Regions from separate parts of the Streptococcus sp. SS-4456 genome, predicted to be linked through region 2. Evidence: predicted binding sites of a transcription regulator. Region 2 holds the regulator's gene; each other region holds the start of a gene.

What was found. Region 2 encodes CtsR, which represses protease genes until heat stress. Its sites were predicted from a motif close to TTGGTCAAAAAAGGTCAAANA; they were not measured.
Region 1: a site for CtsR is predicted at 2,203-2,223, ahead of RFK25_RS08225 (ATP-dependent Clp protease ATP-binding subunit). Genes of this name have one in related genera too.
Region 3: a site for CtsR is predicted at 2,722-2,742, ahead of RFK25_RS02930 (ATP-dependent Clp protease proteolytic subunit). Genes of this name have one in related genera too.

The regions. Positions count from the first base shown of each region.
Region 1 covers NZ_JAVIHI010000029.1:1,127-5,921, reverse strand. The annotation lists gene RFK25_RS08245 (bifunctional methylenetetrahydrofolate dehydrogenase/methenyltetrahydrofolate cyclohydrolase) at 1-154, opposite strand, end outside; gene RFK25_RS08240 (amino acid ABC transporter ATP-binding protein) at 271-1,005, opposite strand; gene RFK25_RS08235 (amino acid ABC transporter permease) at 1,007-1,687, opposite strand; gene RFK25_RS08230 (DUF1797 family protein) at 1,812-2,042, opposite strand; gene RFK25_RS08225 (ATP-dependent Clp protease ATP-binding subunit) at 2,260-4,488, shown strand.
Region 2 covers NZ_JAVIHI010000060.1:350-5,144, forward strand. The annotation lists gene RFK25_RS10905 (GNAT family acetyltransferase) at 1-559, opposite strand, end outside; gene RFK25_RS10910 (thioredoxin domain-containing protein) at 559-897, opposite strand; gene RFK25_RS10915 (CtsR family transcriptional regulator) at 1,178-1,636, shown strand; gene RFK25_RS10920 (ATP-dependent Clp protease ATP-binding subunit) at 1,640-4,087, shown strand; gene RFK25_RS10925 (hypothetical protein) at 4,096-4,281, shown strand; gene RFK25_RS10930 (hypothetical protein) at 4,381-4,596, shown strand; gene RFK25_RS10935 (AAA family ATPase) at 4,718-4,795, shown strand, end outside.
Region 3 covers NZ_JAVIHI010000006.1:38,521-43,315, reverse strand. The annotation lists gene RFK25_RS02945 (branched-chain amino acid ABC transporter permease) at 1-223, opposite strand, end outside; gene RFK25_RS02940 (ABC transporter substrate-binding protein) at 386-1,555, opposite strand; gene RFK25_RS02935 (DUF2129 domain-containing protein) at 1,707-1,973, opposite strand; gene RFK25_RS02930 (ATP-dependent Clp protease proteolytic subunit) at 2,083-2,673, opposite strand; gene upp (uracil phosphoribosyltransferase) at 2,800-3,429, opposite strand; gene RFK25_RS02920 (glycoside hydrolase family 13 protein) at 3,512-4,795, opposite strand, start outside.

The sequences.
Region 1 (4,795 bases), on a different contig from region 2:
TATTGCGGACATAGACCTGACTGGCCGGATCTTCACCCACCAAAATAACGACCAGGCCTGGTACCAAGCCTTTTTCCGCTTTTAATCGAGCTGTTTTTTCTGCCAGAGCTGTCTGCATTTTGACTGCCAAGGCCTTACCATCAATCACTGTCATTGCTTAAAATCTCCTCATTTTTTCTTCATTATACCCTATTTGCCACTGATTTGACTAGGTTCTCACCCAATTCATCAGAAAACAACAAAAAACTCCGAACAATGTCGGAGTTCCGTTTACAAGACTTTGGATAAGAAATCCTTAGTCCGTTCTTCCTTAGTGTGTTCAAATACTTCTTCAGGAGTTCCATCTTCAACAATGTAGCCTCCATCCATAAAGATAACACGGTCTGCCACTTCACGCGCGAAGCCCATTTCATGGGTTACAATAACCATGGTCATCCCTGACTTGGCCAAGTCCTGCATAACCGCAAGTACCTCACCAACCATTTCAGGATCAAGGGCAGAAGTTGGTTCATCAAAGAGCAAGACATCCGGATCCATAGCCAAACCACGGGCAATAGCAATCCGCTGTTGCTGACCTCCTGATAAACTTTGGGGATAGGCATCCGCCTTATCCGGCAAACCAACCTTTTCAAGCAATTCCTTGGCCTTGGCTTCAGCTTCAGCCTTAGCAATTCCTTTTGTTTTAATAGGTGACAAGGTAATATTTTCTAATACGGTCATATTTGGGAATAAGTTAAATTGCTGGAAAACCATTCCCATCTTCTCACGCATCTTGAAAATATCATTTGCTTTATCCGTAATATCGACACCTTCAAAAGTCACCGTCCCCTTGGTCGGTACCTCTAAGAGATTCATGGTCCGCAAGAATGTTGACTTTCCAGAACCTGATGGTCCGATGATAACAACCACTTGACCTTGCTGGATATCTAAATCAATCCCTTTTAAAACTTCATTTTCACCAAAATACTTATGAAGATCTTTTATGGAAATAATTGCTTCCGTCATCTTAGTGTCCTCCCTTATTTAACTTTTTCTCAAGAGCTTGAATGCCTAGGGTCAAAATACTGGTCATCATCAAATAATAGAAGGCTGCAAAAATAAGCGGACTTTGAGTGAGATAAGTCGTCGTAGCAACCGTCTGTGCACCATTCCACAACTCAATAACACCGATGGTTGACAGGAGCGAACTGTCCTTAACAATGGTTACAAACTCATTTCCCAAAGCAGGGAGAATATTCTTGATAGCCTGTGGCATAATGACATAGCGCATGGCTTGTTTTGGACGAATACCTAATGAATAAGCTGCTTCCAATTGACCCTTTGGCACAGCATTGATACCCGCACGAATGGTTTCAGACACATAGGCTGCGGAGTTCATAGAAATGACAATAATCCCTGGAATTAAACGCGTCAAATCTACATCTAAAATTCCGATTTGGATAGTCGGTGCAACAAAATTGGTCATGGCAAAGGCAATCATAATCTGTACTACCATTGGAGTACCGCGGAAAATCCAGACATAAATATTGGCAAGCCAAACCAGAACCTTATATCTACTGCGTTGGGCAAAGGCCAAGAGCGTCCCTAAAATACTACCAAAGAAAACCGAGAAAAAAGCGATAATAAGGGTTACAAGGGCCCCATAATTAAAATATGCCCAATAATCAGGCAAGAAAGAAAAATCCATTCATTCACTCCTCAAATATGATTTAGACACCATTATACCATTTTTGAATATTTATGCAACTGTTTTTGCTTAGATATTCATTTTATTGCAAGAAAAAAGCACCTATCGGTGCTCGAGCTTGTTCTTAGTACAACAATTCGTAGATTTCCATCGCAATCAAGTCAATGCTGTCAAACGTATAGGTTTCACGAGCAGCAACATCACGCAAGGTAAATACTGAACCATTTTCCTCGTCATAGCTATAAGCCACTTCTGCAACAACAACACCTTCACGCTCAAAATTACGTTTCAATGTACCACCATCGTTAGCCATAGCTTCCAGACGATTGATAATTCTCACCAAATGTGATTCCATATTCCTTCTCCTAATCCTTTTTATAAAAACATTTTACCACATATTATAAAAAAAGTCTTGATTTTTCAACATTTTCTTGTCAGTTCCAAGGCATCCAAAGATTATGTGCCTAATATAGCAGTTTCTTGATTTTTCCCTAAATCTTGTTATAATAAAGCTATAACTGACCTTTATTGACTATTTGACAAAGGTCCATTCCAAAGAAAGAGGTAGAACGATGCTCTGTCATAACTGTAAAATCAACGATGCAACCATCCATCTCTATACCAATCTGAACGGTAAGCAACAACAGGTAGATCTCTGCCACAACTGCTACCAAATTATGAAAACAGACCCTAATAATGCCATCTTACGTGGTTTAGGGGATTTAACAAACCCAAATAATATGGACCCTTTCAGCGAGTTCTTCAATCACTTGGGAGGCTATCCAGGAAACACTCCAGCTGGCAAGAAACGTGACCAAACTCCGCCAACACAAGCAGGAGGGAACAACGGGCGTGGTGGGCAAACTCCACCACCTCAGCAACCACAACAACCAAATGGGCTTTTAGAAGAGTTTGGTATCAACGTGACGGAAATTGCCCGCCGCGGTGATATTGACCCAGTGATTGGCCGTGACCAAGAAATTACGCGTGTCATCGAAATCCTCAACCGCCGTACCAAGAACAACCCAGTCCTCATCGGTGAGCCAGGTGTTGGTAAAACCGCTGTTGTTGAAGGGTTGGCTCAAAAAATTGTCGACGGCGATGTGCCACAAAAATTGCAAGGTAAGGAAGTCATCCGATTAGATGTTGTCAGCCTGGTACAAGGAACTGGTATCCGTGGTCAATTTGAAGAACGCATGCAAAAACTGATGGAAGAAATCCGTAATCGTCGTGAGATTATTCTCTTTATCGACGAAATCCACGAGATTGTCGGTGCTGGCTCTGCTGGTGATGGCAATATGGATGCTGGAAATATCCTCAAACCTGCCCTTGCCCGTGGTGAAATGCAGCTAGTCGGTGCAACAACCCTCAACGAATACCGTATTATCGAGAAGGATGCAGCCTTAGAACGCCGTATGCAACCTGTAAAGGTCGAAGAACCAAGCGTTGAAGAAACCATTATCATTCTCAAGGGTATCCAGAATAAGTATCAGGACTACCACCATGTCAAATACTCTGACGCCGCTATTGAAGCTGCTGCGGTCCTTTCAAATCGCTATATCCAAGACCGTTTCTTGCCAGACAAGGCCATTGACCTACTGGACGAAGCTGGTTCTAAGATGAACCTGACCCTCAATTTTGTTGATCCAAAAGAAATCGACCAACGCTTGATTGATGCCGAAAATCGTAAGGCCCAAGCAACTCGTGACGAGGACTATGAAAAGGCTGCCTATTTCCGTGACCAGATTGCCAAGTATAAGGAAATGCAAAAAGCAACCATCAGCGAGGAAGATATTCCCCTCATTACTGAAAAGGAAATTGAAGCCATCGTAGAACAAAAAACCAACATACCTGTTGGCGATTTGAAAGAAAAAGAACAATCTCAACTCATCAACCTAGCTAGCGACCTCAAAGCCCACGTTATCGGTCAAGATGAAGCTGTTGACAAAATCGCCAAGGCCATTCGCCGCAACCGTGTTGGTCTTGGAGCACCAAACCGCCCAATCGGTTCCTTCCTCTTTGTCGGACCAACCGGTGTCGGTAAAACAGAACTGTCCAAGCAGCTAGCCATTGAACTCTTCGGTTCAGCCGATAGTATGATTCGCTTCGATATGTCCGAGTACATGGAGAAACATGCCGTTGCCAAGCTAGTCGGTGCCCCTCCAGGTTATGTAGGCTATGAAGAAGCCGGTCAGCTAACTGAAAAAGTCCGCCGCAATCCTTACTCTCTCATCCTCTTGGATGAGGTAGAAAAAGCTCACCCTGATGTCATGCACATGTTCCTCCAAGTCCTAGACGACGGCCGTCTGACAGATGGACAGGGACGCACAGTCAGCTTCAAAGACACCATTATCATCATGACTTCAAATGCTGGAACTGGGAAAGTCGAAGCAAGTGTAGGCTTTGGAGCAGCCATGGAAGGTCGCACCCAGTCGGTTCTTGGCCAACTTAGCAATTTCTTCAGCCCAGAATTCATGAACCGCTTCGATGGAATTATTGAATTCCAACCACTCAGCAAGGAAAATCTCCTTGAAATTGTCAGCCTCATGCTTGATGATGTCAACAAACGCTTATCTAACAACGGCATTAGCTTACATGTGACAGATAAGGTTAAAGAAAAACTAGTTGATTTGGGCTACGATCCAAAAATGGGAGCTCGTCCACTACGCAGAACCATCCAAGATCAAATCGAAGATGCCATTACAGACTTCTATTTAGAAAACCCAAGTGAAAAAGACCTTCGTGCAGTCATGACTAGCAAGGGAAATATTCAAATCAAGGCACATACAAAAACAAAATAAGTAGGAAAAGTGGGAGTGGGAAAGAACACGACTGGTCAAAAACAATTTCCTTATTTGGATGACGAGACACAAAATATTTTTCGTCAAATACCTTGATAGGCTTGACAAATGGTAGAAAAAAGAGTTGGTCAACAAGTCCTTATTTCCAGTTGTTGAGCTGAAACAGTCTATCCCCAGACTGTTTCACTCCCACCCCCGCACAGCTCAAAAGCTTCAGTGAACCTTTTGAGGTTGGAAATAGAGCGAACTTTGTTCGCAACAGTCGTAATGGTCAGATTTGGAGTGTGAAACATGAACAAATCTGCCA
Region 2 (4,795 bases):
GGATGAAGGAACCAAAGCTTTGTTCATCTTTTCCGCATACGTAGGCAATTTCATCGGTATCTATGAAGGCACAATTTTTTGAGTCTGTATAAACCAGATCAGGTAAGCTCTTTTCAAATTCTTCTTGACTGGCAGTCCAAGGATTGATGTCTTGGTGGACTGTTTGATAGTAGTCAAAAATTTGCTGACAGGCTATTTGATAAGTTGCGGTGCCTTTGCGGACTATGCTTAAGTTGGAAGTGCCTGTTTGACTGAGATAGTCTTGCTTGGTCACTTCAAATTCGTAACATTTTCGTTTGCAGACAAGGCCTGCTGCGGTGAGGAAATGGATTCTTTCCTGCTCAGCAGAAGATAGCATAACCTGCAGAGGCTTACCTTCTAAGGAAGTCTGTAGGGACTGGAAGAGCTGCTCTGCTATGGTGCAATCATAATCAACCAAATCTAGTCGCAGATAGATATTGGCTTGGTGGTAGGGGTTGCTGTAGGTATGGATGTTGCCGATTGGTCTTCCGTGATGAGAGATGTGGAAGGTGTTGGCTTGGTAGGAAATGTCTAGCATTAGCCTTGAATAAAAGCCGCAATCTCTTCTGCCGTCATGCTGGAGTCGCAGCGGACTTGGACTCCAGTAGGTTTAGCGACCAAGAGACCAGGTACGGTAGGAACTTGGTAGTGATCGCGGAGGGCCTGAAGTTCAGGGCTGACTTGGCTAGAGTCGAGGAAGTGAACGGTCACTTGCTTGTCTTGGGCGACCTTGTGGAGTTTTGGTGCGAAGCGGTTGCAGTAAGGACAGGTTGCTCGTCCGATGAAGAGAACAGCCTCCTCTTTGGCAGCTAGAAGGTTCTGTGCCTGCTCCACAGTCACACTTGTAAAGTCTTGAATGTAATCTTGAAAGTTCATGGTATAAGATGTAAAGGGCCTTAAGTGGACACAGAAAAATAGGGAACAGAACGTCGCAAGCGTCTAGTTCTCGTATATCTTTTTGGCTCAGTCCCTAGTCCGTATTCAGTTCAACCAAATACGGCAGCCCTAGTCCTTTCTCCTTTTTTCTTTAATTATAGGATAAAGCAGAGTAGATTTCAAAAAGTAGCTACGTTTGTGTGGAAGTGAGGCTTTCGCTTTCAAAATGTGAACAAAAATAGTATAATGGTCAAAGATAGTCAAAGAAAGAGGCGATACTATGGCGATGAAAAATACATCAGATTATATCGAAGAGCATATCAAAGCCATCCTAGAGCAAGTCAGCGTGGCAGAATTGCGCCGGAGCGAATTAGCCAGTCGGTTTGAGGTGGTTCCCAGCCAGATAAATTATGTCATCAAGACACGATTTACAGCCAGTCGTGGCTATATTGTCGAGAGCAAGCGGGGTGGTGGTGGTTATATCCGTATTGGTCGAATTACCTTTTCAGACAAGCATGAACTGGTCCATGATTTATTAAACAATATGGGCGAGCAATTGTCTGCGACAGTGTATGCAGATATTCTGCAGTTGTTGTTTGATGAAGGATTGATGACAGAAAGAGAGGGAAATCTTTTTCTGTCAACTGGTTCTGATGAGGTATTGGGTAAGGATGCATCAAGCATTCGTGCTCGAATGATGTGTCAAATATTACGACGTTTAGATAGGAAAGAGGATTAATTCATGAAGATTTCAACTGGTTTACAAAGGGTGTTTGAGGATGCCCAGTTGGTCGCCCAACGCTATGCTTGTGAGTATTTGGAAACCTGGCATATTCTCCTGGCCTTTGTCATCAATCACGATACGGTTGCTGGAGCAGTCTTGGCGGAATATCCTGCTTCTATTTCAGAGTATGAGCATGCGACCTTTGTCGTGACGGAGAAGGTCTATCGTGAAGACTTGGAGAGTTTTCGTATCTTGCCATCTTCTAAACGTTTGGATGAAACAGCTAGTTTGGCCAAGAAAATTGCAGAGGTTGTCAAAGCCAAGGAATTAGGTACGGAACATTTATTTATGGCTATGCTTTTGGATAAGCGTTCGACTGCTAGTCAGATTTTGGATAAAGTCGGTTTTCATTTTGAGGACTCAGATGATAAGATTCGTTTTTTAGATCTACGTAAAACCTTGGAAACACGTGCAGGCTTTACAAAGGAAGACTTGAAATCTATCCGCAGTATCATGAAGGGTGGAAAAAACAAGCCAACCAATGCGGGGCAGATGATGGGGATGCCTCAGCCACAGAGTGGAGGATTGGAAGACTATACTCGTGATTTGACTGCACTAGCTCGAGAAGGAAAGATGGAACCGGTCATTGGCCGTGATGCTGAAATTTCACGGATGATTCAAATCCTTTCCCGCAAGACGAAAAACAACCCTGTCCTAGTCGGTGATGCGGGTGTCGGAAAAACGGCTCTTGCTCTTGGGCTTGCCCAACGTGTCGCTGCTGGCGATGTGCCTGTTAGCCTGGCTAAGATGCGGGTATTAGAGTTGGATTTGATGAATGTGATTGCGGGCACTCGTTTCCGTGGTGATTTCGAAGAGCGGATGAATAATATCATCAACGACATCGAGGAAGATGGTCAGGTGATTCTCTTCATCGATGAGTTGCATACCATTATGGGTTCTGGCTCGGGGATTGATTCGACCTTGGATGCAGCCAATATCCTCAAACCAGCTCTTGCTCGTGGCACCCTCCGTACAGTCGGAGCAACGACTCAGACAGAGTACCAAAAGCATATTGAGAAAGACGCAGCCCTAGTTCGTCGTTTTGCCAAAGTGACCATTGAAGAGCCGACAGTGGAAGATAGCATTGCCATTTTGTCTGGTCTAAAAGGGACTTTTGAGAAATACCATAGGGTCCGTATTGGAAATGTAGCTGTTGAGACTGCTGTAACCTACGCTAAGCGGTATTTGACCAGTAAAAACCTGCCAGATTCAGCAATCGACTTGCTAGATGAAGCCAGTGCAACCGTGCAAAATCGTATAAAAGGCCAAGTCTTAGAAACTGGTTTGACAAGTATTGATAAGGCACTGATGGCTAAAAAATATAAAACCGTGAGTAAGCTATTGCTTGAGGCTAAGGAAGCAACCAAAGCTAGTCAAATCTATGATGTAGAAGTGACGGAAGAAGATATCTTAGAAACCCTTAGCCGCTTGTCAGGTATCCCAGTAGCCAAGCTTAGCCAATCAGATACTAAGAAGTATCTGAATCTGGAAGCAGAATTGCACAAGCGTGTGATTGGGCAGGAAGAAGCTATTTCTGCAGTCAGTAGGGCTATCCGTCGTAATCAGTCAGGTATTCGGACAGGGCGCAGACCGATTGGTTCATTCATGTTCTTGGGACCGACGGGTGTCGGTAAGACAGAGTTGGCTAAGGCGCTGGCAGAGGTTCTCTTTGATGATGAGTCAGCCCTGATTCGTTTTGACATGTCTGAATACATGGAGAAATTCGCAGCCAGCCGTCTAAATGGAGCGCCTCCGGGCTACGTGGGCTATGAAGAAGGTGGCGAATTGACAGAAAAAGTTCGTAACAAACCTTATTCTGTTCTTCTTTTTGATGAGGTTGAAAAGGCTCATCCAGATATTTTCAATGTTCTCTTGCAGGTCTTGGATGATGGTGTTCTGACGGACAGTAAGGGACGTAAGGTTGATTTCTCAAATACTATTATTATCATGACGTCAAACCTTGGAGCAACAGCCCTTCGTGATGATAAGACAGTTGGTTTTGGTGCCCTTGATTTATCTAAGGACCACAAGGAAGTGGAGAAACGCATTTTTGAGGAATTGAAAAAAGCCTATCGTCCAGAATTTATCAACCGTATTGACGAGAAAGTTGTCTTCCATAGCCTAACGGAAACTCATATGCAGGATGTTGTCAAGGTCATGATTAAACCTTTGTTGGCTGTAACAGCTGAGAAAGGACTTACTCTTAAACTGCAACCGTCAGCCCTTAAGTTATTGGCAAAACAAGGTTATGACCCAGAAATGGGGGCTCGTCCTCTTCGTAGACTCTTGCAGACCCAGTTGGAAGATCCGTTGGCAGAGATGTTGCTCCGTGGTGACTTGACTACTGGTTCGACCTTGAAGGTTGGGGTCAAGGGTGAAGAGCTCAAGTTTGATGTGGTCAAATAGGTGGAAAAATGCTAGAACTAAGACCGCTTTTGGAAGAAGAAAAGGAAACCTTTATTGTTCGCGACCAAATGGCTTTTCGTGAGGCCTTGATCGATGATATACCTGAGGGTGAAGAGGTGGTTAGTCGGGAAAAAATTTTGGAAAGCCTACTTGCTCCCAAAGAACCAAGCCCTTCAGGTTTATTGGCAGAATGATTTAGTTGGTGGTGTCCTTGTCCAGATTGATCCAGTAACCAATCACAACTCCTTGGATTTATTGTTTGTTGATGGAAGCCATAAGGGAAAGGGTTGGGCTTGAAAATCTGGCAGGCTCTTGAACAAGCCTATCCAGACACGGAAGTTTGGGAAACACACACACCGCATTTCGAGGTGCGCAATATTCACTTTTATGTCAATAAATGTGGATTTCAGATTGTGGAATTTTTCAATCCTGCCCATCCAATGGAGCATGTGCCTGACTTTCCAGATGCAGAATTATTCTTTCGCTTTGAAAAACAGATGAGCAAATAGAGAGTGGTAAGCTACTCTCTATTTGTTTTTGAACCTTTTTATAAAAAAATATAAATAGATATTGACTTATCTATGGAAATAGAGTATGATGTAAATATAAAAAATAATATAAAGGTGGACTATGAAAAATACAGTAGCAGTTATCTTTGGAACTTTTGCCCCCATGCACAAGGGGCACATTGACTTGATTCAACGAGCA
Region 3 (4,795 bases), on a different contig from region 2:
TTCCAACCATTGCCAAGACTAAGGCAACAAAGAAACGGAGGCTACCATCTGCAATAAAGGTTAAATTATTCAATAGGAAGTAACCCATAAAGGCTCCCATCATGTAAAGGTCCCCGTGGGCAAAGTTAATCAGTCTGATAATTCCGTACACCATGGTATAACCAAGGGCCAAGAGGGCATATACAGAACCAAGAATCAAACCATTGACAAGTTGTTGAAGCATAGGTTCACCAATCTTTCTAAATATTTTTCAAGCTCAATAAGCATTGTTACATTATACAAAATTTTCTGAAAATAGGCAAGTTTTATTATATTTTTTAATCTTTTAAAAATAGGCTAGTCAATTCAAGGGAAAAAGAGGGAAATTCCCTCTTTAACTTGCTTATTATTCTGCTGAAATTGTATCAACCGATGTCTGCTCTCCATCTGTCAAACCAACAATGTAAACTGATTTCACAACATTGTGCTCTGCATCGATAGACATAGTACCTGTAACACCTTCGAAATCTTTCAAAGCTGCAAGGTTGTCTTTGAGTGCCTTAGAATCAGCTGCACCTTCTGCTGCTTTAGCTGCCATGTAAACTGAGTCATATGCAAGCGCTGAGAACATCGATGGCTCTTCATTGTATTCTTTCTTATATGCATCGTAAAACGCTTGTGCTTTCTCACTAGCTGATGTTACGAATGCTGAAAGATAGTATACATTTGATGCTGCTGAAGCTGTTGCCAATTCAGTAAATTGTGGTGAGTCGAAACCGTCAGAACCAAGAATTGGTTGATTCAAGCCAAGTCCACGAGCTTGTTTCACAATTGTACCTGTTTCGTTGTAGTAACCAGGCATGATGATGGCATCAAACTCAGCATCTTTCAATTTAGTCAAAGCTGCTTGGAAGTCTTTATCTCCTGAAGCAAATGTGATTTCAGAAACAATCTCACCAGTGTAAGCTTTCTTGAAAGCTTCTGCTACACCCTTACCATAGTCAGAAGAGTTGTCATAGTAAAGAACAACTTTCTTAGCTGACATGTTTTCTGTCGCATACTTAGCCATAATTTGACCTTGGTATCCATCAGTAAATGTTGCACGGAAGAAATAATCTTGAACTTCACCTTTGCCATTTACTACAAGGTTTGTTTGCGTACCTGAAGGTGAGATCATTGGAATACCAGCTGAAGTTAATGCAGGGATAGATGCTGCTGAAGCACCAGATGTTGCAGGTCCAATGACAAGGTTTACACCTTCACTTGCCAAGCTAGTAGCAACAGAAGCTGCTTCTGCTGTTTCAGACTTGTTGTCTTTTGTAACAACTTCAATTTGCTTCCCATCAATACCACCTGCTGCATTGATTTCTTTCACAGCCAAGTTTGCACCTTTTTCTTCAGTTTGTCCGTATGAAGATACAGCACCTGACAATTCCAAGTTGTAACCAATTTTAAATGTATCACCAACACTTGAACCAGTTGCTGAAGAATTGGTTGTCGAAACATTACCACAGGCAGCAAGTAGGGCTGCTGAGGCAAAGGTAGCAAGTGCTACTGCAAATTTTCTTGTTTTCATGAAAACTCCTTAAATCTTTCTTAAATTTTGCGATGTATCTAATATACTGAATTATCAGAAAATTGTCAACAAAAAAAGAAAAATTTTTAAAAAAATATTTTTCCACAAAAAAGCGAGTAGACTAAACCTCGACTACTCACTCATTTCACCATTAAATAATTGGTTCCTCTTCCCGCCACAAGCTACCAACGAAATTTTGATCTAGCTCCTTAATATAGGAAGGAAGAACCTTCTTAACAAATTTTTCCTTTTTTAATTTTTGGATGATAAGCTCAGACTGATCCTTATCCATATAAATCAGAACATAACGCAATTTCTTTGAATGATAATGGATATCTCCGTACTGATTTAGCTTTCTAGCATCTCGATTGTAATGCAAATACACAGTCAGGCAGGTCCGTTCTCTCTTCTCAAACATGATTTCTCCTCTAAAACTTCTCTTGTTTTATTATACCTTTTTCAGAGGAAAATGAAAAGGTCAAACTTAGCGGAATGGAAAAAGGAGGCTCAAACGCCTCCTCATCAGCTTATTTGGCTTTCGTATTGTCCATAATTTGGTCAATAAATCCGTAAGCTAGTGTTTCTTCTGCTGTCATCCAGTAATCGCGTTCGGCATCCTTGTGGATTTGTTTCACTGTTTTACCTGAATTGTCAGCCAAGATTTTTTCTAATTTGTTACGGGTTTTGAGCAAGTGTTCTGCAGCGATGGCCATATCCGTTTGCTGAGTACCGCCACCAGTTCCACCCATTGGCTGGTGAATCATGTATTCCGCATTTGGCAACATGAAACGTTTGCCTTTGGCACCACTTGAAGCGATAATTGTACCCATGCTAGCTGCTGTTCCCATAACGATTGTTTGTACATCAGCCTTGATAAAATTCATCGTATCTACAATAGCTAGACCAGCTGACACAGATCCACCAGGTGTATTTACATAAAGGTAAATATCTTTGGTTGGGTCTTGGGCATCAAGGAAAAGCAACTGGGCAATGATAGAATTTGCCATATTATCCTCAACTGGTCCTGTCAGCATGATAATACGATCTTTCAATAGGCGTGAGTAAATATCATACGAACGTTCACCACGGCTAGTTTGTTCAATAACTACTGGAATCATACGAATCCTCCTTTATTTCAATAACAAGTATGAACCCATTATATAGAATTAGTCAAAATTGGTCAAATAAAAACCACGATTTCTGGAAATCAAAAAGAAACCAGCACAGCTGATTTCTCAAATACATTATTTTGTACCGAACAAGCGGTCCCCAGCGTCACCAAGACCTGGAACAATGTAGCCTTTTTCATTGAGTTTTTCATCCAAAGCTGCCGTGTAGATATCAATATCTGGATGAGCTTCTTGAAGAGCTTTGACTCCTTCTGGAGCTGAAACTAGGGCAACAAATTTGATATTTGAAGCGCCACGTTTTTTCAAGGAATCAACAGCCAAGATTGCTGAACCACCTGTGGCAAGCATTGGGTCAACTACAAAAATATGGCGTTGGTCGATATCTTCTGGTAATTTCACAAGGTATTCAACTGGTTGAAGGGTCTCTTCATCACGATACATACCGATGTGACCAACCTTAGCTGCTGGTACCAAGCTTAGCAAACCATCGACCATCCCAACACCTGCACGAAGGATTGGTACAATGGCCAATTTCTTACCAGCAATTTGCTTTTGAACCGTCTTGGTAATTGGTGTTTCAATTTCCACATCTTCTAATGGTAAGTCACGCAAAACTTCGTAACCCATAAGCATGGCAATCTCATTTACCAACTCACGAAAATCCTTTGTAGAAGTCGATGTACGACGAAGGATTGACAACTTATGCTGAATGAGTGGGTGTGAAATAACTTGGAATTTACCCATGATGATAAAACCTCTCTTTTTTGTTTTTTCTATTTTACCAAAAAATTCGGAAAAATGCTTGGGAAATGAAAAGAAGTACTACTTATTTTTTGAAAACGATAGCTTCGTAAGGTCTCAATACAGACTTATCAAAAATTACTTTATTATCGTAATTATGCATAAACAAGGAATAGTCCTCAAGTGATAAGGCGTACGCTTGCTCTTCACTTGTGAAATTAACTAAAATAATGAAATTATCTTCTTCATCATATTTTCGATAGGCCATTACTAAGTTGTTCCCTGTCTCCATCACTTCATATTTTCCTTCAGACATACAAGGATACTCTTTCCGAAGAGCAATCAATTTTTGATAAGTATAGAACAGCGAATTTTTATCTGCAAGTGCTTTCTCAACGTTGATGTCTTTGACAGTATCTCCCAAAGCCAGCCAGGCTTGACCTGTACTGAAGCCTGCTCCTTCTTCTCCTGTCCATTGCATTGGACGGCGAGCATTATCACGACCTTTGGCATTAATAGCAGTAATCAATTCCTCCTTGGTGAAGCCATTTTCAATCCGTTCCGCATACATGCGACGTGTTTCAATATCATCCGCTTGGCTAATATCCGTAATCGATGTATTAATCATACCAATTTCCTCACCTTGGTAGATATAAGGTGTCCCTGACATAAAATGAAGATAAATAGCCAACATTTTACCACTTAGTTCACGAAATGCTGGTCGATCATCACCGAAGCGAGAAATGGCACGAGGTAAATCATGGTTATTCCAGAAAAGTGAGTTCCAACCTTTACCAACCAGTTCAGTCTGCCATTTGGATAGAACCTTATGCAAACGAGCTGGATCAAGCGGTGCCAAATCCCACTTTTCTTTTCCTTCCTGCTGATCCAGTCCGACATGTTCAAATTGGAAAATCATCGAAAATTCTTTTCGGTCAGGATGCGAATATAACTGAGCATTTTCTGGATTGGCACTCCATGTCTCCCCAACAGTCACTAAGTCGTATGCACCAAAAGTTTTCTCATTTAATTCCTGAATAAGAGGATGAAGAGTCGGTCCATCGGCTGTAATTAATTTTTCCGGTTCTTTTCCAATCAAATCAATAACATCTAGCCTGAAACCGCCAACACCTTTTTCAATCCAAAAATTGATCATGTCCCAGATTTCTTGTTTCAGAGCAGGATTTTTCCAGTTCAGATCTGGTTGCTTAACAGAGAATTGGTGGAGGTAGTATTTGTTCAGATGTGGAACGTATTCCCAAGCAGAGCCTGAGAAGGTCGAGCGTAATTCATTCGGTTCATCAGCCCAAACATAATAGTCATAATAAGGATTATCTGGACCTTTGAGGGCTTCTTGAAACCAGAAGTG